Regions from separate parts of the Gynuella sp. genome, predicted to be linked through region 3. Evidence: predicted binding sites of a transcription regulator. Region 3 holds the regulator's gene; each other region holds the start of a gene.

Region 1 (10,658 bases), on a different contig from region 3:
AAATTTATAATAACGGCAAAATGCTGCAATAAACTTTGAAATGCCCGGATGCATAACCGGTTCAAAATAAATGCCAGCTGCTGAAGTCAAACGATGCCGTGGGCGATAGATAGTCTCGGCAAATACCTCACCATTCACTGCAATGGCATAACTGCAATACTCATTACCGGTGAGTTTTTGTTGCCACAGCAGACGTCCATGCCGATGATGATGCAGTTGCCGCAACTGCCTGTTGGTAGGATGTAATAACACACCCGTGCCAAAACGACAGAACTCGCTTTTGACCACTCGATTGGCCAACGCCCGGTCTGTCATCATACTAATATCTTCGATGACCCGCGTTGCGGGGATTTGCACCGGTAATGCATTGCACAGGTCGAGGACTTCAAGTTTGCTATGCAGGCGACTGAGCAGATCAAAGTCACCACAGCAAACATGGCAGTACGGGTTTAACGTCTCGCGAATAAAAGCAATGTAGAAAATCTCTTCGCAGGTGGGAATCAGATAGTCAATGTGTTCACGTTGAATAATCTCCAGCAATGCCTGGGTATAAGCAGTAATGCCATCGCGGGGTGCCGGAATCATATGGTAAGCGCTGACCGCCCGGCTGTTGGCCGCCAGCGGAAAACGTAACGAATCCGCAGCAAACACAACATGGCCGTGCTGGTGAAGGTTTCGGGCTATCTCCAATGCCGCCGGTGCACGGGCACCGGTTATTAACAGTCTGGACATTCAATGTCTCCGGGATCACAGTACTGGCTGTCATGCCAGTCAATAGATTGTAACGTGATCATCCCGCTGGCGCACAGTTGCCAGGAAGCGGTGGGCAGGATTTTATGAACCCATGCAGGATGTTTTTCAACAACCGAAAAGAAATTGATACACTCTGCCTTCCTCAATGATGGACGAGCCCAATGACTGAACCGGTGCGAGACGATACGGTTGACGATCCAGGTCTGATCGATGATCTTCAGGAGATCCTGCAGCAGCACTATTATGCCCACATAGCGGCAAAGGAATTGCGGCAATGGTTGCTGACCGATGACCCGGCTGCACTGAATGACTGGCAACTGTTTGCAGACAGTTGGCATGACCTGAAAGAGGATCCCTACATGGCCGATGGTGGTCATTATCGGCGTCGCCGTCATGCCACCTTTAGTGCCCTCCCGGGTACTGACACCTGGCGGCCGGAACCGCATCAACCTCATTACCAGAGCCTGAGTTACAACCCCTTGAATGGCGGCATACTGCGCTACTATGAACCGATTGCCGATGTTGTTAAAAGCAGCTGCATATTTGTCGCACTGATGAACACAGGCTGCCGGATCTTTTCCCGCCTGGCTCCTGAGGCTAGCTGGCATATCGAAGCTCACCAGTTTCGGATCGACGCCAATCATCACCAACGTGGCCTGCCAACGCCAGAAGGTATCCACAGTGATGGAGTCGATTTCGTCATGATGGTACTGATCAACCGCCATGGTGTCGAAGGAGGCATTAGCCAGATTTTCGATCACCGCCATAACCTGCTCGACGAATTTACCCTGTGTGAACCCATGAGTATGGCCATCGTTAATGACCGGGAAATTCTTCATGGCGTCACCGCCATCCAACAGATTGATCCTGCCGTGGAGGGCTATCGCGATATTCTGGTTGTGACCTTTAAAGACCGCCTGAGGGTTGCGGGGTATTAAAGCTGTAGCGGACATCTGGTATACGTTCTGTCGCTGACAGGGTTTCAATATATGTTGGTACTCAATGAAAGAGAATAAAGTCTACCCATCTTGGAATGCCGCATAAAATTAGTATTTATGTCGAAGACTATGTCACTTTGGCAGTGCAGGGATATTCTAAACCACAAGGTACTTCATGGAACCAATAACACTTGAAAAAGAATTATCTGAGTTGATGTCTGCTCATGAAATACAGTTTCAAATCAGCAATGAGTGGATTGTTCCTTTGGGCAAACTACCTGCGATCAGAGCTATCTGGTATCCCAGAGAACAAAACGGTTGTCTGGAAGTGGAGGTGTTGCTTGAGGACCGACGAATCGTTACGGAAAGTTTCGCAGGCATCGGCTCGGGGCGCAGTGCAATCAATGACGCATTGCACAATTTCTGTGTCAATTCTTTCCATGTCTTGCTTGCTTCCCTCTGGGGTCAAACCGATCCGGATCAGGTATCGATCGAACTCTGGAATATTGACGGGAAAGAATATAAAGCTTTTATTGGTAATATTGGTACCCGTGGCAGTACCGAAACTGATGCCACGATTCCAGATGGATTTTTTTCCGTCATCGAACAAGCCATTAAGAACAAATCGTTGAGTACTAACCCGTCATGGTTTCGTTGTTTTTTTTGCAATGTATCTGGCGAGCAAACCTTTGAAGCGTTAAACAATAATGAAATATGGGATGCAGGGTTATTGGCATTGAAATCATTGCCATGGATTAAAAAGCACGGTTACTACAGTATTCGCAATTTTATAATGCTGATAGAAAATAGAACTTCCTAATATGACTCCCGATATATATAAAGTTGAAGAAATCGGCAGTGGCTGTTTGTTTGTGATGGCAAAACCGGTATCCGGTGAATGGATCGAAGATGAGTTTACAGCTATTGCCCGCTTCGGCATCCATAAGATTGTATCTCTTCTCGAAGAACAGGAAGCCATCGATGTGGGTTTAAGCCGTGAACGTGAGCTGGCCGAAAAAAACGGTATGGAATTCATCTCCTTCCCCATTCCCGACAGAGGACTGCCGCATTCTGTAGCACGGTTTACAGCATTTACAAAGCGCTTGTATCACGAGATGGCCGGAGGGGTGAATACGGTGATTCATTGCCGTGCCGGCATTGGCCGAACAGGTATCGTTGCCGCAGGAGTTTTGTTGCAATGTGGTTTTGAACCATTAGGCGCATTCGAATATATATCGCAAAAAAGAGGCGTATCCGTACCAGACACTCAGGAGCAGATAGATTGGGTGACGCGCTATTGCGGTGATATTGTTAATACGTGATGAAAGCCATTTCGGGTTTTAGGAAAGGCTTCATATTTTCGGACATTACATCGGTTGGTATAAGAGGCGGCAATGGATCTGGAATTCAAAGTGATCAACTTAGAACGCGATTTCGATAGTTGTGTGGCGGCCCGTAAAGATGCCTACCTTTGCAGCTTCGGTCATTATGAGGGATTTGATGATTTTCTGACTGGCTATCGGGAACGAATAGCCGAAAGATTGTTGCTGCAGGAATGGTCTTACGTACATGTTTGGAACGGCAAAAACATTGCCGGTCAATTGGAGTTTCGCACGTTTTCATCTGAACCAAGAACCGGCTACATACATCTGATTTACCTGAAGCCGGAGTATCGCGGGCTGGGGCTTGCGCAACAGTTACAGGACCATATATTTTCTGTGTTGTTAAAGGCGAGCTGCAACAGAGCTATATTATCCGTCAGCCGTAGCAACCAGAGAGCGCTAAATTTTTATCAGCGAAATGGCTGGAAGTATTGTCGACCCAATCCCAAACATGCTGAGACAGATTACTATGAATCTGTATTGTTGGTTGAATAAAGATGACTACCGCAAAAGAGATAAATAATTCACCTGGATGTAGAATGACCGTGACATGGGTATTTATACCTGTTTCAATGTTCTGTTAAGGGCGCTTTAAAGTCCGGTAGTGCATCTTCTCTCTTGATAAATTCAGTATCAAAGCAACTGCCAACAGGTATGTCTTTTCACCATTTCGAGTTAGCCGGGAGTTTTAATGCTTAACAGCATTGGAATGACTGAACCCGCCAACAGACAGGAAAGCCATAACCATATTAAATACCATGACTCGTTTTCATTTGACAGAAATTTCCGTAATGCTGACCCTGACAACGTCCTGCGCGAAAATAGGCCATTTTTCAGAGGCCACTTAATTAAACATCATTTTATTCGCTGATAGAAAAGCTAACGAAGCCAATAACCTATGTTCACACGAAAACCAAATGAATGCAGTGATACCTAACGACCAATTTCGTCAACGGCGGAAGCTTTTAAAGATCAAAAAGACCAAATGTGACAAACACACCCCGCTCATGAAACGTGCACTCGTCGTGCAGAAATTATCCTCCTCCAACGAATTTGATTTTCGCCCAATAAGCATCCAATGCATTTGCCCGCCAGGCAAAAAACTCAGTTACCAAGGCAATTTCGTGGACGACCGTGGTGCAGAACGCGTGTATCTTGAAGGCCGGAATTTTGCAATGTCTAAAAAAGAAGCCTTTATGCAAAACCCTGCGGCGGCAGACCACAGAACAGGTACTGGCCGACAAGTGGCTTTTTCACTTGGCAAAGCCAACGATGAACCTAACTACAAGTAAGCCTTTTTGCTATAAAGTCATTAACGGAAATTCTTGAATGGAAGGGTGTATCCAGATAACAGCCGACTCATGAAGAAAACCTAAGGGTTGTGTTCATGAGTCTTGAGCTGAGTTTATGGCTTTAGCAGAGATGTCGAAGGTTAAACCCATTCCTTGCCAGCTTCTTCAAACCAGTAACCATTACAGCCGGTGCGGGCGATGGGAATCATAGGATCTGGTTGTCCGGTAAGTGCTTTGTGGTAGCGTTTTATCGTCTCAAAAAAGCCGTTTTTGACCGGGCTCAAACGAACGTAGTCAACGTTCATGAGTTCCATACGTGGTATCTCGGTAATCAGTTGGGCGATTTTTCCGGACTGGGTACTGATGCCGTTCAGGTTAAAAACGGGTTCGCCATCCTGGGAGAAAATCTGTATGCCGTCAGGATATTCCATGCAGATTTTTTGGCATTGGTCTTTTTGAAATTGGTGATGACGGGCTGAGTAGCAACGTGCGGAGTAGGCCAGTGGCAGGTAACCATAGGCGAAAATCTCCAGATCTACCGATGTCAGTGCCTGAGAATAAATGGTGTCTATCTGTTGGTAGCCAATTTCCACTGGGGGAACCCAAGTCACTGCACCCTGGCGGACCAGAAAATCCAGCGTGGCACTGCTGTATATGTTGATGGCTGGACCGAGTATAAAATTCTTATTGAGTTCTGATGCGATTTGTACAGCCGCGATGTCGTTGGCTTCCACAAGATACTGCTCGTTGGCACATATTTGTCTTACCTGACGAAAGTCGGATTCGGATTCCAGTAGTGTCAGGCTCGATAGAACGATTTCTTTGCCTTTTTCGCTGAGTTGTCTGGCGATGTCAAGCCAGTCGTCATAACGCAGTTCTTTGCGTTTTGGACAAATGGTTTCACCGAGGTAGACCCGGTCCACAGGGGCGCTGAGTAACTGGTGGTAAAAGTCAAAGGTATCATTTCTGTTCCAATAGAATTGGTTGGCACCAATTGTTATTTTCATTTCCAACTCCTATTGCCAGGGGCGGTCGTAGGCTCCCAGGGTTGTCTGTTCGCCTTCCGCATATGTTGCCAGAGTCGACATCCACTCATCTTTTACCTGATAAGGCTGATCTTTGGTCAGTTGATCCAGAGCCGCCCGCCATATTCGAGCGACATTTTCTATATACGCCGGACTGCGTTGCCGGCCTTCAATTTTGATGGCTTTGACGCCAGCCTGTTGCAGCTCCGGCAGAATAGCCAGAGTGTTGAGGCTGGTGGGCCATTCAAGGGTGTGATAAAGCTGATCTTCAACCTGAAAACGGCCTTTGCATAATGTCGGGTATCCGGTTTTTTCATCTGCTTTGAAACGATCGATGACAACATCATTGAGACGTGTTTCGAGGTATGCAGGGTGCTCCCGCCATTCCACGAACCGGGCCGGAGAGCAGGCGCCGTTTTTGTTGGGGGATTCGCCACATAAATAGGAAGACAGATGGCAGCGCCCCTCGGCCATGATACAGAGGCTGCCAAAGCCGAATACCTCAAGATCTATGGTGCTTTGTTCTGCCAGGTAGCGAACTTGTTTGATTGACAGCACTCTTGGTAGTACGGCGCGTTTGACGTTGAAATGCGACTGATAAAACTGCAGCGCTGGCAGGGACGTTGCAGAACCCTGAACAGACAGGTGTATGGCCAGGTCCGGGTATTTGCGGGCACAGTATTCCATCAGTCCTATATCTGCGAGGATGACGGCATTGGCACCAATCGCATGAGCTTCGTCAACGGCTTTGTGCCAGTCGGCGAGGGAGTCATTGTTTGCGTAGGTATTAATCGCTACAAATAATTTTTTGCCACGGTTTCTGACCTCGGCAATGGCATTCCGCGCTTTGCGGTCGTTGAAATTGAGGCCAGCAAAATGACGGGCATTGGTCTGGTTTTTAAACCCGATATAAACAGCATCAGCTCCCTGCTGAATCGCCGCCTTCAGGGAAGGGAGGTTTCCTGCTGGACAGACTAGCTCCATAAGATTCAAACAACTCTAATTAAAACTCACCATTCTAGATAAGCGTGCACGTGGCGGATTGATGGATATCAATTCGCTTAACTATCGAGTCTCTAGAATTGTTCTATTGTTAGGGATTGACCGTGGAGGTCATGTGTTTGAATCAACTCAGGTACTGAATGTTGCCAGTCGAATGTCGTTGATATGGCTGAAAACCTTCGCTTTGGCACCAGTATCGTTACAAAGCCGGCTGGTTTCCAGCGTTGTCACTCAGTGTTTCCGGCAGCAACTGGCGGAAGATGAATTCGATTTTCTACAGGGGCGCTGGGTCACGATTGAGCTAACAGATGCCGCTATGTGCTGGTCGTTTACGGTCGATGAACACCAGCATTTTCTGATGCGGCCTGGGCAGACGCAGAGTGAAAGCCGGATCAAAGGGCCAATCCGTGCTTTTTTGAAATTAATGTCGCGGACGGTTGATCCTGATACGTTGTTTTTTCAACGTGAGCTTGTGATCAGTGGTGATACAGAGCTGGGGCTGGCGGTCAAAAATCTGTTTGACAGTATTGAGCCGGAGGACCTGCCGAATCCCTTTCGCATTACCTTGCAGAAGCTGCATCAGTGGAGCAGGCCCTAGTGTAGTGTGTTGAATAAAACCTATATTAAACAAGCACCTCAAGATGTTCACAACGAGGTGCAGCTCGCAGGCGATGGTCATTCCCTTGTCAAGCGCTGGAATGAAGCGGTGGGCGTCTTGAGGGCTTCTCGAAGACTGGGACGCCGTTTGCTGAACTTAACATAGAGTTGCGAAGTGAATTCGGCGGCCCATTTAAATATGCGTTTTATTTGAGACACGACACTAGGGCGTGGCAGGTCGTTACAGTGACCGGGTTTATCCATTTAGTGTCCGGTCAAAGTCGTTTATGAGGTCTTCAATGTCTTCGATGCCAACGGAAATCCGGATGGTATTGTCGTCAATCCCCATGCTTGCCCGGCGTTCCGGTCCCATTTCATAAAAGATGGTATGGGCCACTGGGATGATGAGCGTGCGGTTGTCGCCCAGGTGGGAAGAAATAATCGGCACCTGCAGTTGGTTAAGAAACTCGAAGCAGTCGATGGCCGGGTCCAGGTTGATGCTGATCAGGCCACCATAGGCCATAAACAGTTCTGCGGCCCTTTCGTGTTCTGGATGCTCTGGCAGCCCTGGATAGAAGACTTTGACGATTTTATCCTGCTGACTCAGAAATTGTGCCAGCTTCAGAGCGTTGTCAGAGATTTTGCTCATCCGCAGGGACAGGGTTTCGGCGCCGATGGCAATGTGGTGAGCAGCCATGGAATCCAGGGTGGCGCCGGTATCGCGCAGACCTTTTTTCTTGATCTGGGTAAGTGCCCAGTTGCGGCTATCGCCTTTTTTATAGGTGTCGATGATGTTGTCGTAGCGGCTCCAGTCAAACTGACCCAGCTCTGTGACGGCGCCGCCAAGTACATCACCATGACCGGCAATGCACTTGGATAGGGAGTTGATTGAGAGTGATGCCCCCACTTTAATTGGTTTGAACAGGTATGGGGAGGTCATGGTGTTATCCACGACGAACACCAGTTGTTTTTCCTGGCACAGTTGGCCAATGTTCTTCAGGTCGGCAATCTGAGTACATGGATTGGCAATCGTTTCCACAAACACCATTTTGGTGTTGGGTTGTACGGCAGCTGCGATTTGAGTGCTGTCGGTAGCATCCACGAAGCTGACTTCAATGCCAAAGTTCATCAGGGTATTCAGAAAGCTGTTGGTATTGCCAAATATAAAGCGGCTGGCAATCAGATGGTCTCCCTGGCGCAGCAAAGTCATCATGACTGCGCTGATTGCCGCCATACCGGTGGAGAAGGCAATGCTGCCGGTACCTTGTTCCATGGTGGTGATTTTGTTTTCCAGTGCCGTGGTCGTGGGATTATTCTGGCGACCGTAGGAGTATCCGGGCTTGGTGCCCTGGAATACTTCTGCAATCTCTCTTGCATCTTTGTAGCCGTAGGCGATTGCAGTATGGATGGGTTTACAGTTTGAACCATGTTCAATGGTGCTCTGACGATCACCGTGCAATATCTGGGTGGTAAAGCCACGTTTGGTTTCTGTGCTCACGGGGTGTCCTGGTCTGTTATTGATTCAAAAGGTGTTGTTCATATTATGTCAGACCTTAATGGTTGACGACCATCCGGAGGTTTTAATGTTAAACCGGTGTTCTGTGGAGAGATTGAAAAAATTACCGGGTTCTGGCAGCTGGTGAAGGAATTTATCGCTGCCTGATGAAAATATCCGCTCTAAGGTGCTAAAATACTGGGTTTGTTTACACAGCTAGACATGATCATGCTTGCTAATAAACGCCCAACCAAAAAAGAGCTTCGGGAGCACCTTGAACAGGAAGTGGAGAAGTTTTTGTCTCAAGGCGGTGAAGTCAAGAACATTGAGAATGGCAAATCCGGTGACAATGTTCTGAATCCCTGGAGTATCCCTCTGCAGTTCAATGGCACCCGGGAAGAGCGTCATCCTGTGGGTGAGCTGTTGAAGAAAATCGATGCCCGTAAACGTAAATCTCCTCCCCCTCCTCAAAAAAGCAAAGATAAACCACGCAAACACTGGATCTATGATGACTTTGGTGAGCCCCTACGTTGGGTGTGGAAATAACAGAGCGATCGCATCAGATTGTCTGGTATTGGTCACATTGTTACCTAACTCTGTCTGGTAAAATCGCGGGTTCGTCAATATGTCAGGACCGTCCGGATGCATCAATGTTCTATTGACAAACCCGGTGTCAGGCATAAGTGCTTCCGTACTGTGAGATGGATCATTATTTTCCTTGAGTAAAATAACAGACAGCATTCTCATTCAATAACCAATGTGCGAAACTTTGGACACTTACCAAAGCAAAAAAATCAAAACACGTCAAAAATGGGCAAGCGTCTTTGGCCGGTCCACTGTAGTGGTCGCTTAATCATATAGTAGGAAGGTTTGCAAAAATGATAAAAGTAATTTTCTGTGTGGCAGTTTTGGCAGGATTTCCATTTCTGGCCATGGCCGCAGAAGAGACTGTTGTTACGATCAGAACTCCTGAAGTTGTGAATGACAATGGTATGGCATATGGCAATAAACTCATCAAGCTGGCACTGGATAAAACTGTTTCCACTTATGGACCATATCGCCTGACTGAGGCTCCCAGAATGACCTCTGCTCAATCCAAACAGGCAATTATCCATAATTCATTGACAAATTTTGTCATGAAGACAAGTTATACCGACTCTCTGGCCAAACAGACCGCGTTTGTGGCGTTTCCAGTGGATTTGGGGATTGTGGGTTACCGGGTGTGTTTCACGTCCCGGGAAACCAAAGAAAATCTTGCTCAGGTTAAGACTGTTGATGATTTGAAAGGGTTTACCCATGGCCAGGGTACCGGCTGGGCAGATGTCAAAATCCTGCGGGAGAATGGTTTCAGTGTTCGCGAAGTATCGCATCGTGAGGGGTTGTATTTGCTGACGGCACACGGCTCTGTTGATCTGTTTTGTCGTGGTACCAACGAGTTGTTGAAAGAATATCAGGAATATAAAAAGTTTCCTGATTTGACCTACGATGAAACATTTGCCATTCAGTATCCACTGCCTAGATTCTTTTTTACGTCCAAGGAGAATCAGGATTTGGTCAAACGTCTGGATGACGGTATTAAGATGGCTTATGCAGATGGGTCTCTCCAGAAATTATGGTTGGAGAGTTATCAGGACAGCATCGACTTTGTACGTCTGGATAAAAGAAAAATTTTTCATATCCAAAATCCTTTAATTAAGGATCTGCCAGTCGATTATCAAAAATATATGTACCAGCCTTGATGCTGTCTGATATCTGAGTACCTGTTACGGTTTATACATGTACTGTTTGTAACTATCTGACAGCCCTTGTAAAAGAGGGTTGTCAATATAGAAAATTTTTCGCTTATCCAGACGTACAAAATTGATACTGTCTTGATAATTTGCCAGCCACAGTTTTTGCAGGCTGCCATCTGCATAAGCCATCTTAATGCCCTCATCCAGACGTTTGACCAGCTCCTGATTCTGTTTTGAAGTAAACAAAAAGCGGGGTAATGGATATGCCAGTGAGAAAGTTTCGTCGTAGGTCAGGTCAGGAAATTTTTTGAACTCTTCATATTCGGGTAACAACTCATTAGTACCCCGACAGAACAGATCGATAGAGCCATGTGCTGTCAGCAGGAATAAGCTTTCATAATGAGCCACTTCGCGAACGTTAAACCCGTTCTGTCGAAGGAT
Region 2 (10,658 bases), on a different contig from region 3:
AAATCTCAATACCTCAGCGGATAAAAAACATGGCGGCATTAAACGTTAACCCAAACAGTGGAATATTAGACAACGTATACAGAACAAATCTGATTTCAATACGATTACCGAGCACTTGAACCAAACTGTGTGCAATACGCAGACACACATATGCCCAGGCCAAATACAGGTTAACCTCATTGCCACTTCCAATCACCGCGAGGGAAATAGCCAGCGCATAAAAGATCGTCGGCTGCTCCATCAGGTGATTGTAGTTATCGGCTTTCCAGCGCACGGACGGTGGCAAAGCCGACATCTGCTGTCCTTTCAGTGCGTTCGGGTCCGGTTTGATTCCAGCCTTGCGCATGGCCGGCAGACGGGTGGCATACATCCAAACCCACATGACCATCGACCATGCCACCAACGCGATGACCGGTGCAATCATCTCAACACTTGTTTCCATTGTTTCAACCTGCTGCTGTGAATGTCGCCGATGATTATTGAATGGGCAGCTGAAAATCACAATGACACAGTTATTGCCAAACTCAATGCTGTCATTATGAGCACCCGGTAAGCGATTGACGCAGGCACCATTTCCATTGGTTTGCCACCTGTGCATGATGAGATTTAGGGAATTCGTGCAACTTTGCCGGATTTTAATGTCGCATTGCGACGCAGATAATGATTTTGTGGTTCCTTAAGTGGGCAGATGAATAGCACCAGCCTGTCACAGAGATTTCTCTAAAAAAATACTAGACGACTGGTCTATTTTGAACTAGGATGCCCACCATTATGACGAAACATTCAAAAGACAGTCGCCAGCACATACTCGAAGTTGCACAGGAAATTATCAGCTGCAAAGGCTTCAGTGCGGTTGGCTTGAACGAAGTATTGAAAGCAGCAGCAGTCCCAAAAGGGTCCTTCTATCATTATTTCGCGTCAAAGGAAGCCTTTGGCGTTGCCATGCTGGAAGATTATTTTGAGCAATACCTGATCACCATGGAACAGATTCTGACGCGCAAAGATTATCCGGCGATCGATAACCTGATGCTGTACTGGCAGAACTGGCTGGAAACTCAGGGAGGCCAGGAAGCCTGCGGCACTCGTTGTCTGGTGGTGAAACTGGCGGCCGAAGTCAGCGATTTGTCCTCGGCCATGCGCGCAGTATTGCATCAAGGCACGCAAAATATTATTGCCAGACTCGCAGAGGCAATGGTTCGGGGTATTACAGAAGGCAGTCTGAAACTGGCACCGGATACAGCTTCGGCAACAGCAACAACGTTGTACCAACTGTGGCTCGGGGCAAGCCTGATGGCTAAAATCACGCACAGCTCTGATCCGTTACACAGTGCCTTTGAGACCACCAGGGGAATGCTGATCCCCTGACAATGCAATCACGACAGCAGGTATCTACCTGCATTTTTTATCACTGAAAATTAGACGACCGGTCTATTTTAAAATCAACTGACAATTTCAGGAGCATTTCAACATGCAAATTTTAATGGTACTTACCTCTCACGACGAACTTGGCAACACAGGTTACAAAACCGGCTTCTGGCTGGAAGAGCTGGCAGCCCCTTATTATGTTTTCAAAGATGCCGGCGCCACCATCACTCTGGCGTCTCCAAAAGGTGGACAACCACCACTGGATCCAAAAAGCCACGAGCCGGAATCCCAAACCGATGAAACCCGTCGTTTTGAAGCCGATGCAGAAGCAGTCGCCGCCCTGGCAGCCACGAAAAAACTGCAGGACGTCAACATGAATGATTTCGATGCCGTGTTTTACCCAGGCGGTCACGGACCATTGTGGGACCTGGCCGAAGACACTACCTCCATCAGCCTGATTGAACAGTTCGCCAATGCAGACAAGCCCGTCGCTGCGGTCTGTCATGCGCCTGGCGTACTACGCCATGTAAAAGGCAACGATGGCCAGCCTCTGGTCAACGGCAAATCCGTGACCGGATTTACCAATACGGAAGAAGCAGCCGTGCAACTGACAGATGTCGTGCCTTTCCTGGTGGAAGACATGTTGAAGGAAAATGGCGGTGATTACAGTAAAGGAGCCGACTGGATGCCACATGTAGTAACAGATGGCAAACTGGTGACCGGTCAGAATCCAGCATCTTCAGCCGATACCGCTAAGGCTTTGCTGGCATTACTGCAAGCTTGAGAAGATCGTTCGACATAAAAAACACCCGGCAGGGTATCCTGTCGGGTGTTTTTATCAGCCGATATCAGTTATCGGCAAGAGCTAGCTGTCTCAGGCAGCGGGTTCTTCAGATTTTTTCTGGCTCTGTTTGGCAGCCGCATCTTTCACCGGTTGTACCAGCGCTTTAGGTTGTCCGTAAAAGGCTGTTACATACAGGTCTTTGATTTCACTGATCATCGGATAACGAGGGTTAGCCGGAGTACACTGATCATCAAATGCTTCTTCTGACAACAGATCCAGTTTGTCCATAAACTCTACTTCATTCACACCAGCGCCACGAATGCTTTTCGGTATGTTCAGTTCGGCTTTCAACTCATCAATCGCCGCTACCAATAGTTCCACCTTCTCGTCAGCACTGTTGCCACCCAGTTCAAGGTAATCGGCAATCCGGGCATAACGGGTTTTGGCCTGTGGATATTTATACTGCGGGAACGTACCTTGTTTAACCGGTACATCAGTTGAGTTGTATTTCACCACTTCACTGATCAACAGCGCATTAGCCAAACCATGGGGAACATGGAAATGCGCACCCAGTTTGTGAGCCATGGAGTGACAAACACCCAGGAATGCATTGGCAAATGCGATACCCGCCATGGTTGCAGCATAGTGAACTTTTTCACGCGCTTTAGGATCATCCTTACCATTTTTGTAAGCGCTGGGCAGATATTTGAACAGCAACCGAATCGCTTCCAGTGCCTGGCCATTGGTAAACTCATTGGCAAACAGGCTGACATAAGCTTCCAGCGCATGGGTCAAAGCGTCGACACCGCCGTAGGCAGTCAAGCCCTGTGGCAGGCTCATCACCAGATCAGGATCAATGATGGCCATGTTCGGTGTCAGCTCATAGTCGGCGATTGGATATTTTACGCCGGTTTTTTCATCGGTCACTACCGCAAATGGTGTTACCTCGGAACCCGTACCAGAAGTGGTAGGTATGGCAACCATCTGAGCTTTAATACCCATTTTCGGGAAGTGATAAATACGCTTACGAATATCCATAAACCGTAGTGCCAGATCTTCGAAACGGACTTCCGGATGTTCATACATGACCCACATGATTTTGGCTGCATCCATCGGTGAACCACCACCAAACGCAACAATCACATCTGGTTTGAAGGCATTACATTTTTCCACGCCTTTGTTAACGGTACGCAGTGTTGGATCAGGCTCAACATCATAAAACACATCGGTTTCAAGCCCTTGCGCATGCAGAGCATCAGTGACCTGCTCGGTATACCCCTGATTAAACAGGAACGGATCGGTAACAACCAATGCCCGCTTTTTACCTTTCAAATCACTCAGCGCGACAGGCAATGCACCTTTACGGAAATAGATATCTTTGGGGATTTTATGCCACAACATATTTTCACGCCGGCTCGCAACAGTTTTCACATTAATCAGGTGTTTAGGACCTACGTTCTCAGAGACAGAGTTACCACCCCAACTACCGCAGCCCAATGTCAGTGACGGAGCCAGTTTAAAGTTGTACAGATCACCAATAGCACCCTGTGAAGCTGGCATGTTGATCAGGATACGACCGGTTTTCAGACGGCGACCAAACTCTTCGATACGTTCACGATTGTGATCCTGATCGGTATACAGGACAGATGTATGACCCATACCACCCAATTCAACCAGTGCTACGGCTTTGTCCAGCGCCTCATCAAAATCTTTGGCCCGATACATGGCCAGAGTGGGAGAAAGTTTTTCATGAGCGAAAGGCTCATCGAGATCAATGGCATCACACTCAGCAATGATCACTTTGGCTTCTTTGGGGACTTCAACACCACCGATAGCTGCCACTTTGTAAGCAGGCTGTCCAACAATTGCCGGGTTCATTGAACCGTTGACGATAACTTGTTCACCAACTTTCTTTTTCTGCTCAGCAGACAGAACATAAGCGCCACGAGCCTGGAATTCAGATTTAACCTGCTCATAAACACTATCAACCACAACCACAGACTGTTCAGAGGCACAAATGACACCATTGTCAAATGTTTTACTCATCAGCACTGAGCTCACTGCCTGTTTAATATGTGCGGATTCATCAATAACCGCTGGCGTATTACCAGCACCAACACCAATAGCTGGTTTACCAGAAGAATAAGCCGCCCGTACCATGCCGGGACCACCAGTGGCCAGAATCATGTTAATGTCAGGATGGCGCATCAGATGCTGGCTCAGATCCACAGTCGGTTCTTCAATACAAGCAATAATGTCTTTAGGGGCACCTGCCGCAATGGCCGCATCCATTACAATTTTTGCTGCCAGAGCAGTACATTTTTTTGCTCTTGGGTGGGGAGAGAAGACAATACCATTACGGGTTTTCAGTGCCAGCAGCGATTTGAAGATGGCTGTGGATGTCGGGTTAGTGGTCGGTACCACACCTGCGAGAATACCAATAGGCTCAGCCACTTTCATGATGCCGTATGCGGTATCTTCTTCAAGAATGCCACAGGTTTTGTCGTCTTTGTATTTGTTGTAAATAATTTCAGAAGCAAAATGGTTTTTGATCGCCTTATCTTCGGCAATACCCATTCCGGTTTCTTCCACCGCCATTTTGGCAAGACCGATACGCGCATTATTAGCGGCCAGTGCAGCCTGACGAAAAATCTCATCAACCTGTGCCTGCGTAAAACGGGAATATACCCTTTGAGCAGCTTTTACCCGTTCGATCAGAGCATCTAAATTTGCCAGGCTTTTATCCGGACTGGATGCTTCAACTTTTTTATTGGCCATTTTCAGGGCCTCCTATAACTACCAAGAAAGTCATTTTCATTGACAATCAGCAACAATGAATTGCCATTAAATGTAGAGGTATCAGCATTTTTCCTATTGACTCAGATCAGGTTGAATTCACGGAATAATTAATTATTTTCAAAAAATAATTATGAGCCAAAATACATAGAATATGCCTTTAAAATCAAAGACATAAAGAACCCTTCCGATACTGTTTAAAGACCGGAAAATTCACCTGTAAATGTTTTTTTGTATTTATTTTTGGATGGGTGTTTGTGGAATTTTTAAAGCACAGAATATTTCTGTACTAACTATCTATCAGATAGTAATCATGTATACGATATCAATATTCTCCAGTAGCAAGACCATAACTGTTAAAAATAGCACTAATGCGTTTCATAGTGTCAGATGATGGAGGCGTCACACCATTCAAGGCATATTCCTCACCCAATTCCTTCCACTTGTGTTCGCCCAATTGATGGAATGGCAACAGTTCAACTTTTTCCACATTCCCCAGCTGTGCTACAAAACGAGCCAACTCATCGGCATCATCTAAATCATCAGAATATCCGGGCACGACCACATAGCGAATCCACACTTTTTTCTCACGTTCGGCCAAATAACGGGCAAACTTCAGAGCGTACTGATTGGAAACCCCAACCAATGCCTTATGCCGTTCCGGATTGATCTGTTTGATGTCCAGCATGACCAGATCCGTAAAACCAAGTAGAGCATCGAGCGTGTCATCGTAATGTACGGCGTAACCATTGGTATCCAGACAGGTATGAAAACCCAGGTGCTTAAGGCTCTTGAACAGACGATACACAAATTGCGCCTGTAACAACGGTTCACCGCCAGTGACGGTCACCCCCCCTTCAGACATTTCCATAAACGGCTGATAAGGAACAATTTCCTCCACCAGCTCACCGACTGAACGCAGCTCTCCAGCATTCAGATCCCAGGTATCACGGTTATGACAATACAGGCACCGGTACAGACAGCCCTGCAAAAACACCACAAAGCGGGTGCCTGGACCATCGACAGTACCAAAGGAATCGGTGGAATGAACGCGACCGAGCATGTGGTCGGCATCCATTTCATCTCCCGCAACGGGAATCAGGTTTTCAAGTCTGGTCATAAATACTCCTATATTGGCTGACACTATAGCAGCTTTGTCCTTATCAAAATTGCCTCAGGTCAGTCTGCTAAAATGTTGTCGATCACGCAGAACAGGCGTATTGTCGCTATCTGCAACACAGCATTCCCAATTCAGCAACATGGAAATTCTGCTATTCCTGGCAGCGGATATATCCAGCCATCATTATTCACTGCGAAAGCCACTCCAACAGGATTGCATTTCCTCTGTTCAATCTTATGCTAGGGCCTGTCTACACGAGTTTCGTTGAACCTGTTATTGGCTAAAAAGGCTGCAATTAAGTGACGCGGCATTCCGACGGTTAACGTGAAGCTTAGTCATGCTAGGCGAACGTTGACCAACGCAAAGTGCGGCCTTTTTAGCCATAACCCTTCGGGCTGAGGCCGATGAAATGAGTGTAGACAGGCCCTAGTCGCCAGCAACTACTGCAACATCAACCACCATCTCAATTACGAGGAACTTTACATGCCTTACGTCAATATCAAAATCACCAAAGAAGGTGCTACAGCAGAACAAAAAGCAGAATTGATTTCTGGGGTCACACAATTGTTAAAGGACGTTCTCAATAAAAATCCCGCCACAACCGTCGTCGTAATTGATGAAGTGGAAACTGACAACTGGGGCATCGGTGGTGAACAGGTGACCGTTCTCAGACAACAGGCAGCGCAAAAACAACAGGACAAGTCCTGAAGCAGACCAATCTGCGCAGGCAACCAGGAAAAGATGACGTTCCTCAAAGGTACAACTGATAGATCAAAGTGCACATTGGAGATGTTTTTGTGTACGCGGCACGAATCCGCTATAACACCCAGGCGTTAACGAGCGACGCCACTCCCCACATCACAACCGTATAGTGCCAGTTGTTTTTGATGATCGCGCCAGCGGTAGCCTGATAACGGCTCATCAGCGCCAGACCAACACCGGTCAAAGGACTGGTGCCGGTGGAAATGGCCCAGCAGGACAAATATAAAAACCCCAGACGAACTGGATCAGGGCTCAATGGCAATAACAATGGACTGACCACGGACACACTGACAATCGGATGAATCCCTACCATTCCAGCCGTAATCATCACCGCCAGTACAACACTGAATAACCAGGAATCAAACTCAAACCCTGTCAGATCAAACACATTCGGATACAGTAAAATCAGGGCTTTGATGCCTGCAGAAAAAATACCGGCAGCCAGAAACAGCGCAAACTGACTGCCAATGTTAGCCAGCTTATAATTGATAAACTCATGTACCAGATACAGATCAGGACCGCCTCGCATAAACATCATTGCTCCGACAGGTGCCAGCAGGCAAATTAATACCAGCACGCTGATACCTGACCAGATGGAATGCGCCACCATCACGGCCACTGCCAGAAACAGTGGCATGATCAAACTCTCAACCCGAATTGGATAACCCTCGAACACCGCTTTTCGGTTCAGACTGACCTCCAGAATGGACAGTCCTATGCCAATCAGGGCCATCAACAAGCCGGGCCAAAGCACCCCCTGCCAATTCAGGCCTGGCGCATAGGTAAGGGCCACACCGGTGGCCACAAAAAACGGTGACCACCACGCTGCGGCGGAAAAACTCCGCGCCAGAATAACCCGCTGAGATACACTCAGAGCACCGTTGCGCTGCAGTCTGTCTCCGAACACGAACAGCACAGACAAGTTAATAACCGCCCCCAATAAATGCGATCCAAAGGCGGTTGTCACTAGTGCCCGGTTCCCCTGCGGCAATATTTTCTGCTCACTTTCAACATTGGCCAAAGCCAGGAAAGAAACCGCGACAAACATTCCCAACAACGGCAGGTTAACGGCGAAAATCTGCTGCCAGGGTAACCATAAGCCCTGAGTGCCGGCAAACAGTAACGCTGCTCCCCCTGTTATCATCAGAATCGTGGATTGTCGTTGACCATTCCTGGCGATAAAACGCCACATTAGCGCATTGCTGATCCAGGCGGCCAGCGCGGGAGCCAATACAGGAATCCAACCGGCAACACTCATTAAATACAAAATCAGAGTACTGAGAACGATCCAACCGGTATATTTTTTCATGTTACAGCTTAGTGTGAGGAAATATTGAAGTGGCAATTATGATACCAGAAGCCTATGCGGATTCCCCGGGAATATTTACAACAAACCGCAAGCAAACGCTCCGTCAGGATGAGCAACTAACGGCCAGTGATTTGCTCCAGTCCGGTGGTAATTGCGCATAAGAGGCCAGTTCAGGGTACTCCTGAAAAGGTTGCTGTAAGGCCGGCAACAAGGCATTAATTAGCGTGAAATCTTTTTTCTCCGCCGCTTCAATAGCCTCCTGAGCAACCCAATTACGCAATACCAAATAAGGATTATGACCTTGCATCTGTTGTCTTCGCGACGTTGCAGATGTGTCGTTCAATGCGTCGGTATAGTGTTGCCACCATGCGTCAAAGCCAGCGATGTCCAGGGTAAAGTTCCTAACATCCGGTTTGCGCTCATGAAGTTCGGCATGAGTCAGCCCGGTAAAACTGAAATGATAATCCATCTGCCCGCGCTTCAATAACTCAAGCCAGCCAATGGTTAACGATTCGCGCTGTTCCTCCGCCAGTTCTGCTATGCCCAGCTTATGGGACATCAGCGCCATATAATGACGTTGGTAACCGTCATTGTAACCATCGACTGCCTGCTGCAGAGTATCCACGGCCACCCAGGGAGTCAGACAGTTGCCCAACTGTACCAGGTTCCATAATCCAATCTTTGGCTGTTGATCATAAGCATAACGACCATAGTCATCAGAATGATTACAAATGAATGCGGGATCAAAGCGATCCAGAAAACCAAACGGACCATAATCGATCGTATCACCGAGTATGGAGAAATTATCCGTATTCATCACACCATGGCACCAACCCTGTGCCTGCCATCCGGCAATGAGTCGGGCAGTGCGTTGAACAACTTCGGTAAAAAAAGCGGCAATCGGTTCGGCACTATTCAGGCACTCGGGAAAATATTGCTCCAAAGTAAAATCGATCAGAGCCTTCAACTCTTCATGCTGATTGGTATGGAAAAAAAACTGATAATGACCAAAGCGCAGAAAACTACGGGCTACCCGGGTCACCATCGCGGCGGTTTCTCTGGCTTCACGAATCACCACATCATCACTGCCGGTAATGGCCAGCGCGCGTGTTGTGGGAATGCCCAGTCCGGCCATATTTTCACTCATTAAATATTCCCGCACGCTGGAACGTAATACTGCCCGACCATCACCCATCCGGGAAAAAGGTGTCATTCCCGAACCTTTTAACTGCACTTCCCAAATCTGCTGATCGCGATCTTCCAATCCGCCAATCAACGCTGCCCGTCCGTCTCCGAGTCTTGGCGTGTAACCACCAAACTGATGTCCGGCATAGACACTGGCTACCGCATCAACACTACGATGACCACTCAACAAAAAAATATCGTCTTCGCGTAATGGCTGTATTTGAAAAGTTTCGCTGAGTTGCGAATTTTCACTGACTAAATAGGGTTCACTGATTTTCTGAAGCGAAACTGGCACCAAATACGGCCGGTCCAACTGTCTAAACGGAAGGGGTTTGAGAATTTCGTGTAATGGCATAGGATGACAACTGGATCGTTAGCAAAGAACCCTTATTATCAATCTTACCCATGCAGTCCTCAAGTTTTGATCAGGGATTATTCCAATGTGACGACATTGGAATAATTCTTGGAAAATGCGGGGTAAATCATTATGAAAATTGTGGTTGTTGGAGGAGGAGCCGGTGGATTGGAGCTGGCAACCAAACTGGGAAACAAACTCGGTAAAAAGCAAAAAGCAGATGTCTTGTTAATCGACAAGAATCAAACTCACCTCTGGAAGCCGTTATTGCATGAAGTGGCTTCCGGCACTATGGATTCCGAAATCGACGCTGTCAGCTATCGCGCCCATGCACATAATCATAGCTTCCGTTTTAAGATCGGCACTCTGTCCGGCATTAACCGGGAAGAAAAATACATTCACCTGCAACCAGTCGTCGATGATGAAGGCGAAGAAATCCTGCCGGAACGCAAGGAAAGCTACGATATCCTGGTACTGGCTATTGGCAGTATTTCAAATGACTTCGGTGTTCAGGGAATTCGTGAGCATGCAATCTTTCTGGACAGCCCGAAGCAGGCCATCCGGTTCCAGCACAAACTGGTGAATCAGTTTATCCGGATCAACAGACGTCTGGAACAAGAGCCCAACACCTCACTGTCGGTGGCCATTGTTGGCGGCGGCGCCACTGGAGTGGAACTGTCTGCCGAATTGTTCAATGCCCGCCACTGGTTCTCTCTATACGGACTAAAAAACGTAACCTCTGAGCACCTTAAAGTCACCCTGGTCGAAGCCGGCCCTCGCCTGCTGCCTGCACTCAGTGAACGCATCGCCGCGTCGGTACACCAGGAATTATTGGATCTTGGACTCGATATTCTCACCAATACACAGGTATCACAGGCAGACGCCGGTAAACTACATACCGCTGACGGTAAGGTCATCGAGGCTGATTTGATCGTCTGGGCCGCAGGTGTCAAAGCGCCGGATTTCCTGAAGGGTTTTGGCG
Region 3 (10,658 bases):
AGTGCAGAAAAATTCCTTCGTAAAACAGCGAAACATGCTGCCTGGCTCATGGTAGCATTTTGGACAGGTTTCACTTTTGTTGGATATTTTTCACCGATTCGCACCTTGATAGTGGATCTCGCAACATTTGCTATCACTGGCTGGTCTTTATTCTGGATATTGTTCTTTACGGTGGCTACTTATTTGAATGCCGGCTGGATGCGGGAGCAGGTCTGCATTTATATGTGCCCATATGCGCGTTTTCAGTCAGTCATGTTTGATAAAGACACTTTGATCGTATCTTATGATCCTAAGCGCGGTGAGACCCGTGGCAGCCGCAAACGTGGAGTTGACCCCAAAGAGCTGGGCCTGGGTGACTGCATAGATTGTGATTTGTGTGTTCACGTCTGCCCAACCGGCATCGACATCCGGGATGGGCTTCAATATGAATGTATCAGCTGTGCCGCCTGTATTGATGCCTGCGACTCGGTTATGGATAAGATGGGCTATGAAAAGGGGCTGATACGTTACACAACAGAACACAATCTGGCGGGAGAAAAAACTCACCCTATCCGTCCAAGACTGCTGGGGTATGGTGCAGCTTTGATCGTTATGATGTCATTGTTCAGTTACACCATTGCTACGCGCATTCCGCTGGCTATGGATATCATTCGTGACCGGGGAGCTCTGCATAGAATGACTCCTAATGGACTGGTCGAAAACAGTTATCAGGTTAAGATTATGAATATGGCGGAAGAACGGCGTAACTTTGTGCTAACTGTTAAAGGTCCTGATTCCCTCAAGATCGTTAACAATGCTTCAATCTCACTCGATTCAGGTGAAAGCATTGACCTCCCACTCCGACTGGTTGCTTCACCCAAAGCACTAACAACCCCAAGTCAGGCAATTTTCTTTACTTTGACAGATAAAATTGATGACAAAGTTAAAGTAACCACGGAAAGTCGCTTTTTTGGACCAGTGGGTTTTAAACATTGAGTATGACAATGAATCGTGATTCTGCACCATGGTATAAGCAAGTATGGCTATGGCTAGTTTTGGCTCCCCTTATTGTTGTCATTTGTGCCAGCTTTTTGATGCTCTACCTTGCTATCACCAGTAATGACGGAGTTGTGGTCGATAATTTTTATAAAGATGGTCTGGCCATTAAAGTACGAGAACAGCAGGACGAATACGCTACCAGCCGAAACATTCAGGCTCAAATGGCTCTGGAAAATCAAATCATCAGACTCAGTTTATCCGGAAACCTCGAAACCCTACCGGCGCAACTCAGTTTGCAAATTATTTTTCCAACTCAGGCATCCAAAGATGTCAATATTGTTTTAACCAATAGTGGGGGGATCTACACGGGTGCCCTGCCTGAGCCTGTTTCCGGACGAAGGTTGTTGCAGATTCAACCTGCTGATGAAAACAACCATTCAAATGACTTCTGGCGCCTGCACGGCGAAGCAGTATTTCCATTAAATGAACAGGTATTCCTTAAACCGAAGTCATAGTGTTTATGGCAGATACACCAGATGAGGTTTGTTTTCACTGCGGCCTGCCCAATACAACAAACCAATTTCGCGCGACCATACTAAACGAAGAGCGCTACTTTTGTTGTGCAGGGTGTATGGCAGCAGCTTTGACTATAGCCGGCTGCGGCTTGGACCAGTTTTATAAGTTTCGGGAAAACACCAGCGAAAACCCCGAAACGTTTAAACGCCGCCATATCAGTCAGTACAAAATTTATGACGACCCTGACATCCAGGATGATTTTGTCGATCGTACTGACCCTGCCCATGCCTCTTTTACGCTGGCTATCGAGGGAATCAGCTGTGCTGCCTGTGTTTGGCTGATTGAAAAGCGATTATTGCAGCTTAAGGGCATTCATCAGGCCAATCTGAATCTGTCCAGTCATCAGCTGCGAGTAGAAGCTGACCTTACATTAGTAAAGCTCTCAGAGGTATTTGTAGAACTGCATCATTTGGGTTATCGGGGAAAACCTTATCAACCCAGCCAGCAAGACAGCATTATTGACAAAACCCAAAAAGACTTCCTTTTACGAATCGGCATAGCAGGTATTGGCATGATGCAAGTCATGATGAATACCTTTGCAATTTATTTGGGGCAAATAGACTGGCAATTTGAAAACCTACTTCGCTGGACCAGCCTAGCTCTGACCCTACCGGTCTTCTTCTATTCTGCACTCCCCTTTTATCAGGCGGCACTGAGGGATCTGAAAAGCAGGCACCTGGGTATGGACGTACCCGTATCACTGGCAATCATATTAGCCTTTATTCCAAGTGTATGGGCAACACTTACTCAGGCAGGAGAAACCTATTACGAGTCAGTTACCATGTTTACTTTTTTTCTGTTGCTAGGACGCTTTCTCGAATTCAGAGCCCGACAACACCTCGCCATCAGCAGCAACTCTATCGACGACCTGGTACCTGCAACGGCTCACATTGTAAAAGAAGAACAATTGCTGGAAATTCCCAGTAAAAAACTGACTGTAAATGACATTATCGAAATTTTGCCCGGAGAATCAGCACCAGCCGATGGACACATCATCTCCGGCCAGGCAGCGATTGATGAGTCTATGATCACTGGCGAATTTGATCCGGTACACAAGCAGCTGGGAGACAGCATACTTGCAGGGTCAACCAATACCGAAGGGATCATTCGCGTCAAAGTATCACATGCCCCTAACTCGTCATCCATCAGTCTGATGGTTCGCCTGCTGAATCGTATGGAATCAGAAAAACCCCGTATTGCAGAAATTGCCGATCAGGGCGCCAGTATGTTTGTTCTGATCATTCTCGCCCTCTCAATATTAACCGGCATAGGCTGGTATTTCATCGATTCGGAGAGAGCATTCTGGGTCGCATTATCTGTTCTCGTTGTGACCTGTCCATGTGCTCTGTCTCTTGCCACGCCTGTCGCACTCACAGCGACCAGCGCCAATTTACGTCGTGAGGGAATTATCGCGACAAGGGGAAACGCGTTACCGTCTCTGGCAAAGGTTTCTGAGGTCGTATTTGATAAAACCGGTACGTTGACCAATGGGCAGTTTACTGTCGTCCAGGTGAAGTTGTTAAACAACCTGTGGAATGAACAAAGAACTCTCAACATTTGTGCAGCCCTGGAATCACACAGTGAACATCCTGTCTCCATTGCATTTAAGCCATTCATAAGCTCATTGCGCGCAACAGAAGTGTCCGTTCACACTTCTGAAGGCATAAAAGGGAGTATCGATACACATCAATATCGCCTGGGCAAACCAGACTGGGTTCGCCCAGGTATCAGCAGGCCTGGACACGGGCACTGGTTATTGCTCAGCACCACAGATACCGATATCGCCTGGATTGAAATTGCAGATCAGATTAGACCGGATGCTATGGTGGCCGTTCAAGCCCTTAAACAAAAGGCCCAACTGACAACACACATGCTCACTGGAGACCGAACCGAAAGGGCTCGGCAGATCAATGACGTATTACGGTTTGACCATGTAGCAGCGGAACAAAGCCCGCATACGAAAGTACAATATATAGACGCCATTGAGCAGCCGGTGTTAATGGTCGGTGACGGGCTTAATGATACGCTATCATTGAGCCGGGCAGACGTATCTATTGCTATGGCCAACGCAACCGAACTGACTAAGCAGACTGCGGATATTTTGCTGCTGAACAACCAGTTAGGGAAAATTCCTATGGCAATTGTTCTGGCTCGTAAGACCCAACGTATTATTCGCCAGAATCTGGCTTGGGGTTTGATCTATAACCTTATCGCATTACCACTCGCCATGTCGGGGCTGATTACTCCGTGGATGGCTGCTGTAGGCATGTCTTTTAGTTCACTTCTGGTAGTATTAAATGCTCTCAGGCTAACTCGAAAAATACAGATATAACATGCAGATTCTCTACTTACTGATACCACTGTCTCTTCTGTTGTTAGGCACCGCTCTGGCAGGTTTGGTCTGGGCAGTCAGAAAAGGACAGTATGATGATCTCGACAGTCCGGCCCATAAAATTCTTTATGATGACGATTTGGACAAAATGCCGAAGAAGAAAGATTCAGATAAACATGATTGAACAGTTACTACCCGCCTTCTTATTAGGTCTTCTCGGGGCAGGCCACTGCGTGGCTATGTGTGGAGGTATTGCTACCGCTTTGGGGCTTAATGCGCCTGGTCACCTGGGATACAGTTTGCTCTATCAGCTAGGCCGCGTCAGTAGTTACATGCTGATAGGATTAATCTTTGCTCTGTTTGCCAGTTTCATCCCGCAGTCTTCTATTTTGTACTTACGATTACTAGCAGCATTACTGCTGCTGGGCATGGCGTTATATCTGTCTGGAATTTGGAATGCTCTGGCCGGCCTGGAACGTGTGGGTAAAGTATTGTGGTCATTTATCCAGCCTTTGGCGATCAGAATCAAGCGTCCTAATTCGATGGCAATGGCCTTCGCAGCAGGTGTCACCTGGGGTTGGTTACCCTGTGGAATGATCTATTCTGCTCTGGGTCTCGCCAGCTTGTCGGCAAACCCTTTCTACGGAGCACTAACCATGCTGGCATTCGGACTAGGCACATTCCCAGCCATGACCGGACTGACGATTTTCAGCCAATCCATGATCCAACTGATCTCCCATCGGCTCACTCGTATTTTCAGTGCAATATTGGTTTTTTCCCTGGCGATATGGACCGCGTATTCGGCAATAGAGGTTGTAGCTTCATGAACAATTACATTTTTGGTTACGGCAGTCTGATCTGTGCAGACAGCCGCTCACGTACTGGCATCACCGGCGATGCGATCCCAGCTACTGTTAAAGGAATTAAACGCGGCTGGTACGTATCTGTACCACAGACAATGCATATAGCAGTGGGAGCAGTTCAGGATGAGTTTTCTGAATGCAATGGTGTGATATTTCCAGTAGATACAAAAAACCTGGCCAAATTTGATGAGCGGGAACAGGGTTATGGGCGTATTACACTGAAAACAAGCCATATTATTACCAAACATCAGCTTCCTGATGATGCAATCGTCTGGACCTATGTTGGCCACCAAACCAGATCACCATCATCAGAATATCCGATAACCCAAAGTTATCTGGATGTCATTCTTAAAGGCTGCTTTTCCTGGGACGAAGCATTTGCAATAGAGTTTATTAAAACAACCAGTCACTGGGGTAACCTTATCAATGACAGGTCTGCCCCTCGCTACCCAAGAGCGATAGAAAGTGACACTCATTATCACCTACACGACACATTTCTGATGCAGCACCTACCCGACTGTATTCTGCAGCGTAAAAATATCTGACACTTTTTTGCAGAACTGGAGCCAACTCTGTTTTCAATAACCATCAAAGTCATCAATTGCGCCTGCAACAAACAGCATGTGCGCATTTTTAGTGACTAAATATGCTAATAATTAAGTGAAAACCAACCAAAAGATCTAATACCTTTCATAGATTTTGCTAGCGTAATTTATAAGTACTTTTGTTGACGGATTATGTAAATAGTCTTTAGTTTCAGTATCTGCGAACCGATATAGTCAATATTGAAGCAAAGACCATTTACTTCATTTTTTGGTGAAATATATGGGTATCTGTGCAAGCGAATTAAAAAACTGCGTTATTAAACCGACACTGGAATATTTCGGGGTCTGGAATGAAGCGCACGAAGCTCTACTGATTGCCACGGCCGCCACAGAATCAGATCTTGGATATCATTTAGGATGTAGTTCTGACCAGGGTTATGGTCTTTTTAATATCACTGAGCAGGAACATAACAACATTTGGGACAATTATCTGGCGCAGACACCAGACCTGGCGAGTAAAGTCAGAGGTTTAGCTGGTCAGAGAAGCTTTCTCGAACAACCTCATCTTGAACTATCCACCAATCTGGCTTATTCCACTGCAATTGCTTGGTTTATGTATGAAAGTTCAGGGATCCCTGTACCCGCTAAAACGGATGTCATAAGAATAGCCGAATACTGGTGTAAAAATTTTCATCCTAGCAGGGAGTTTCATGACAAAGTCAAGTTTGTTCATTTTTTACAGGCTTGGTTAAAACAAGACTCTATAGCTGCTTGATTTACAAGCACTAAGGAAAATGGTAGAACGCGCGTTCGTTTTTTATCCATATTCCAATCCTGCCTCAAACCATGCAAACACTCAGTAAAAAAGACAAAACAGAATTTAACAAACTACAAAAGCGCCTGCGCCGGGAAGTCGGAAAAGCAATTGCTGACTACAATATGATCGAAGATGGCGACAAGGTAATGGTATGTTTGTCGGGAGGCAAGGATTCCTACACGATGCTGGACATTCTTCTGGGGCTACAGAAAAGTGCACCGGTACATTTCGATCTGGTGGCTGTTAATCTTGACCAAAAACAGCCTGGCTTTCCTGAGCATGTGCTGCCCGAATATCTGCAATCTATCAATGTGCCTTATCATATTCTGGAACGGGATACTTATAGCATTGTTCAGGATATGGTGCCGGAAGGAAAAACCACCTGTGGAATGTGTTCCCGTCTCAGGCGCGGAACTCTGTATGCTTTTGCGGAACAGATTCAGGCAAATAAAATCGCTCTGGGTCATCACCGCGATGACATCATTGAAACCCTTTTCCTGAACATGTTTTACGGTGGCAAACTTAAGGCAATGCCTCCTAAATTACTGGCAGATTCAGGACGTAATATTCTGATTCGCCCTATGGCCTACTGCCAAGAGGAAGATATTGTACAGTATGCTGAGACTAAGGAATTTCCGATCATTCCATGCAACTTGTGTGGTTCACAGGAAAATCTTCAGCGTCAGTCAATCAAACAAATGTTGAAAGACTGGGAAAAACTGCAGCCCGGCCGCAGTGAAATTATTTTTAGAGCAATCCAGAATGTCGCGCCATCACAACTGGCGGATACCAGCCTGTTCGATTTCAATACTCTGAGTATTAATGGCATTGCCTCGCTGAATATTGGCGATGACGGGCCTCTAAGCCCAATGAAACAAACTCAGGTGGAAAGCTGGGAACCAGGAGCCATAAGCTAATCAATGCAGGTAAAGTACATGTCCAAAAAAAAAGTCATGATATTAGTCAATATACTTGCATGATCTGAATCAAGTTCCATAATGTGACCAAAAATATTGTCAGGAAAATTTTCTATGGTTAGTACTGCCCACTGCGATACCTGTAGCCTGCATCCCCTCTGTCTACCTATTGGCTTACAGGACAACGACCTCGACAAACTGGAAAAAATTATCCGTCGTGGTCGTCCCATCCAAAAAGGTGATCATCTGTTCAGGCAGGGCGAGCCGTTTACATCGGTATATGCTGTACGTACGGGGACTCTTAAAACCTATACGCTAACAAATGATGGTGAAGAACAAATTACAGGATTTCATTTGGCCAGCGAACTGGTTGGGTTAAGTAATTTTGATACACAACTGTACACGTGTTCAGCGAAGGCACTTGAAACCACTAACGTCTGCGAAATTCCATTTGAGAGTCTGGATGATCTGAGTGCAGAATTACCCGCACTTAGACGCCAGTTATTGCGGACGATGGGCAAGGAAATTCGTGATGACCAGCAAATGATGTTGTTGTTATCAAAGAAAAGCGCAGAAGAACGTATCGCCTCTTTTTTGTTAAACTTGGCATCCAGATTCAAACGTCGCGGTTTTTCTGACAAAACCTTCCGTTTATCTATGTCCCGGGCTGATATGGCAAACTATCTTGGCTTAGCAGTTGAGACAGTAAGCCGAGTATTTACACGCTTTCAAAAGCAGGATCTGATCGAGATTACGGGTAACGCCAAGGAAATCTCCTTATTGGATCAGAGAGCATTATGGGATCTTGCCGCATTGAGCGAAACCGAACGTTGCGAGCTGGATATTATTGTCTCCAGCTTGGGCTGATCCGTATCAACTTTTGGTGTTGATTTTTTAATTACACTCGTCCTACATGCATATGTATGGAGAGTGTAATTATGTATATCGATCAGATTATCTTCGCAGGAATAGGAACCGTTGGCCTCGTGGTACTTATTACCGGAGGTATTTTCTATTTCATGTATCGCGATGCTCATAAGAAAAAAGACAAGCACTAAGCAGCAGAGGCGTTATCTGTTTAATACTCATAACGCCTTTATTTCTTCGCCATACGAACCTTTTCCCGATGCCTTTCGATCATCCAGCCTGCAATACTCAGGTTAGGTGCATATTTTGGCAGGTCTTCGATATGGAACCAGCGGGCATCCAGAATTTCATGTTCCTGAATCCGGATATCTCCTGATTCGTATTCAGCCTCATAGCCAAGCATTAGTTGATGCGGAAAAGGCCAAGTTTGACTGTTTAAATAACTAATGTTTTTCACTCTCACACCGACTTCTTCGAGAATTTCTCGATATACAGCCTGTTCCGCAGATTCCCCTGCCTCAACAAACCCTGCGAGCGTTGAATACATACCTGAGTCTTTGTGACGCACACCATTGGCCAGTAACACTTCTTCCCCCCGATACACCAACACAATAACGCAAGGCGATATCCTGGGATAAGCAGTCAACCCGCAATGATCACAATGGGCCCCTGGTTCATGATCAAAATATCGTGTTCTATGCCCACAACGCCCACAAAACCGATGGTCCTGCCGCCAGGTATGCAGCTGAACAGCCCGGCTAACCATCGCAAAAACCTGCTCATTTTCTCGGGCAACATCACGAACGGTAACAACCCACCAACCTTCAGGCAGCTCATAACTTTCATCCAACCAACCTGCAAACCAGGGAACCCCCTCCAGGGAGGCAATATAGCCGACACTATCAACCTCAATATTCAGAATATCCTTTGCTTGCAAAACCCAATCACCGGAGTTGGGTACAATCAGATTCCCCCCCTGAAACAAAAGAATATTACCTGCCGACAAATCGTGCTTTTCTTGAAAATCAATTGACCAATAAGTCTCATCCAGTTGATACAGCATCTTTTTTCAGTTCCAGTTTTACCATACACACACCATCGTCCTGACAAACCTGCTCAAAACCACAGTGACGGGCAAGCCTTAGCATGGGCTCGTTGTCACTCATGATTTCAGCGACGATAGCAGTCGCTTTTTCATTTTCACTGTACCGGATCATACGCTGCATCAATTGCGAACCAAACCCTTTCCCCTGCATTTCAGGATCGACCATTACGGCAAATTCGATCTCATTGGTATTAACATCCTTCCAGGTCCGTACCTCTCCCCAAATGCGCTGGTACTGATCAACCGCGACAAATGCCATCTCTCTACCATAATCAATCTGACACATGGCAGCGAGCTCACGATGTTCAAAATTCAAACGACTGCCAAAAAAGCGAAAGCGCAAAGCTTCTGCTGTCATGCGTTCAAAAAACAGTTTCAACTCTGCTTCATCTTCCGCCCGAATAGGTCTCAAGACCAGCTCCTGACCATCTTTTAACGTCATTGATTCTTCTAGATGAATAGGATAAGGCACGATTGGAGATGGAAAAGACTTACCCAGATTGATCGCAACCCCCAATACCAGCAGAGAGTGGTCAGGTAGCAGCAGCAAGTTAACTTCCAAACCTTCAATGCTCGGGTGATCAATGGCAATCTGACTAACAGCCATCAACGCTGTACTGAGTTCTTCGATATCTTTTTCCGGATTATCGGATCTCTCACTTAATACAGAGTATGCATGACTACGGTAAATCAATTTTCGGGTATGATTCGAATTCAATGGCGGTAAACCAAAGCGCCGATCAGCCAATATATCTGCTGTAGAACCCCCCTCTCCAAACACCACGAGCGGGCCAACCAGGGAATCCCGGGTCAACCCCATTGAGAATACCAGCGAGTCCATTTTTCGCCTCATCGGCTGGACACCAAACCCCAGTACTTTACTGCCAGGGAACAGATTTTTTTGATCAGACAACAACTGGTGGGTAGCATCTTTCAGCTCATTGAAGTCATTGATCGAAATGACCACTCCACGCCATCGGGTTCTGGGATTATCATCATAGGCAAATGGATAACAATAAGCCTCATGAACCAGTCGCAGGGAGACGGGATATGCCTGATTGGGTTCGGCAAATAACTGTTTCTGAGAGGTATAAAAATTCGAACCGACAAGATTGAAACCATATATTTCAAGTACTGTCCGGGCCTCAATCCAGGTCATGTATTCGCGGTTCTGCTGCTTAACTGAATGAATCAATGATTCGACGGTTGCTTTATTGGATGCCTGAATACTAAATGACTGGGGTGGGGTCTCCCGAAGGCTGGTCTGATTACGTTCATGATGAACCATAATCATAAACGCTTCGACAGCCTCAGAGGGAGAATCAAAATTTAGCAGGTTGTGACGATCAAACAGCTCCCTCGCCTCACGAACAGACTCGATCCCCAACCAACACGTTAATACCATATGCCGGCTTGACTTAATAAGCGGAACCAGGCTCTCAGCTAATCGCATGGGATGACTTCTGTGATTCGGGGTCACCACCAGCATTATCGCCCCCAAACCTTTCACCTTATCAACCATTTGCAGCAAACTCCGATATCCCTCAGTCGACGTGTTCGGCGCAACCACCATTGGATTAAAGCCGATTTCGTCCTGATACCAGGTGACATCTTTTAGAGCATCTTTAATACTGGACATATCCGCAAGCTGACCTTTG

The links. Region 3 encodes FNR, which switches genes on or off when oxygen is low (the NO sensors DNR and NnrR bind a similar motif). Its sites were predicted from a motif close to TTGATNTANATCAA; they were not measured.
Region 1: a site for FNR is predicted at 6,433-6,446, ahead of ubiT (ubiquinone anaerobic biosynthesis accessory factor UbiT). Genes of this name have one in related genera too.
Region 2: a site for FNR is predicted at 5,024-5,037, ahead of adhE (bifunctional acetaldehyde-CoA/alcohol dehydrogenase). Genes of this name have one in related genera too.

Annotation. Positions count from the first base shown of each region.
Region 1 covers NZ_JBNKSF010000052.1:63,232-73,889, reverse strand. The annotation lists gene ACQY6I_RS20325 (hypothetical protein) at 1-732, opposite strand, end outside; gene ACQY6I_RS20320 (2OG-Fe dioxygenase family protein) at 915-1,691, shown strand; gene ACQY6I_RS20315 (DUF6348 family protein) at 1,867-2,511, shown strand; gene ACQY6I_RS20310 (protein-tyrosine phosphatase family protein) at 2,513-3,013, shown strand; gene ACQY6I_RS20305 (N-acetyltransferase family protein) at 3,086-3,568, shown strand; gene ACQY6I_RS20300 (hypothetical protein) at 3,991-4,365, shown strand; gene ACQY6I_RS20295 (U32 family peptidase) at 4,506-5,372, opposite strand; gene ubiU (ubiquinone anaerobic biosynthesis protein UbiU) at 5,382-6,374, opposite strand; gene ubiT (ubiquinone anaerobic biosynthesis accessory factor UbiT) at 6,508-6,990, shown strand; gene ACQY6I_RS20280 (cystathionine gamma-synthase family protein) at 7,246-8,487, opposite strand; gene ACQY6I_RS20275 (hypothetical protein) at 8,713-9,030, shown strand; gene ACQY6I_RS20270 (hypothetical protein) at 9,363-10,223, shown strand; gene ACQY6I_RS20265 (hypothetical protein) at 10,248-10,658, opposite strand, start outside.
Region 2 covers NZ_JBNKSF010000035.1:468,851-479,508, forward strand. The annotation lists gene ACQY6I_RS15185 (MAPEG family protein) at 14-442, opposite strand; gene ACQY6I_RS15190 (TetR/AcrR family transcriptional regulator) at 772-1,365, shown strand; gene ACQY6I_RS15195 (type 1 glutamine amidotransferase domain-containing protein) at 1,469-2,149, shown strand; gene adhE (bifunctional acetaldehyde-CoA/alcohol dehydrogenase) at 2,240-4,927, opposite strand; gene pflA (pyruvate formate-lyase-activating protein) at 5,271-6,065, opposite strand; gene ACQY6I_RS15210 (2-hydroxymuconate tautomerase family protein) at 6,549-6,773, shown strand; gene ACQY6I_RS15215 (hypothetical protein) at 6,883-8,136, opposite strand; gene ACQY6I_RS15220 (protein adenylyltransferase SelO) at 8,240-9,676, opposite strand; gene ACQY6I_RS15225 (NAD(P)/FAD-dependent oxidoreductase) at 9,809-10,658, shown strand, end outside.
Region 3 covers NZ_JBNKSF010000007.1:282,234-292,891, reverse strand. The annotation lists gene ccoG (cytochrome c oxidase accessory protein CcoG) at 1-975, shown strand, start outside; gene ACQY6I_RS02405 (FixH family protein) at 984-1,493, shown strand; gene ACQY6I_RS02400 (heavy metal translocating P-type ATPase) at 1,499-3,886, shown strand; gene ccoS (cbb3-type cytochrome oxidase assembly protein CcoS) at 3,888-4,070, shown strand; gene ACQY6I_RS02390 (sulfite exporter TauE/SafE family protein) at 4,063-4,713, shown strand; gene ACQY6I_RS02385 (gamma-glutamylcyclotransferase family protein) at 4,710-5,294, shown strand; gene ACQY6I_RS02380 (hypothetical protein) at 5,575-6,069, shown strand; gene ttcA (tRNA 2-thiocytidine(32) synthetase TtcA) at 6,141-7,028, shown strand; gene fnr (fumarate/nitrate reduction transcriptional regulator Fnr) at 7,143-7,895, shown strand; gene ccoM (cytochrome c oxidase subunit CcoM) at 7,967-8,086, shown strand; gene nudC (NAD(+) diphosphatase) at 8,125-8,958, opposite strand; gene ACQY6I_RS02355 (bifunctional acetate--CoA ligase family protein/GNAT family N-acetyltransferase) at 8,939-10,658, opposite strand, start outside.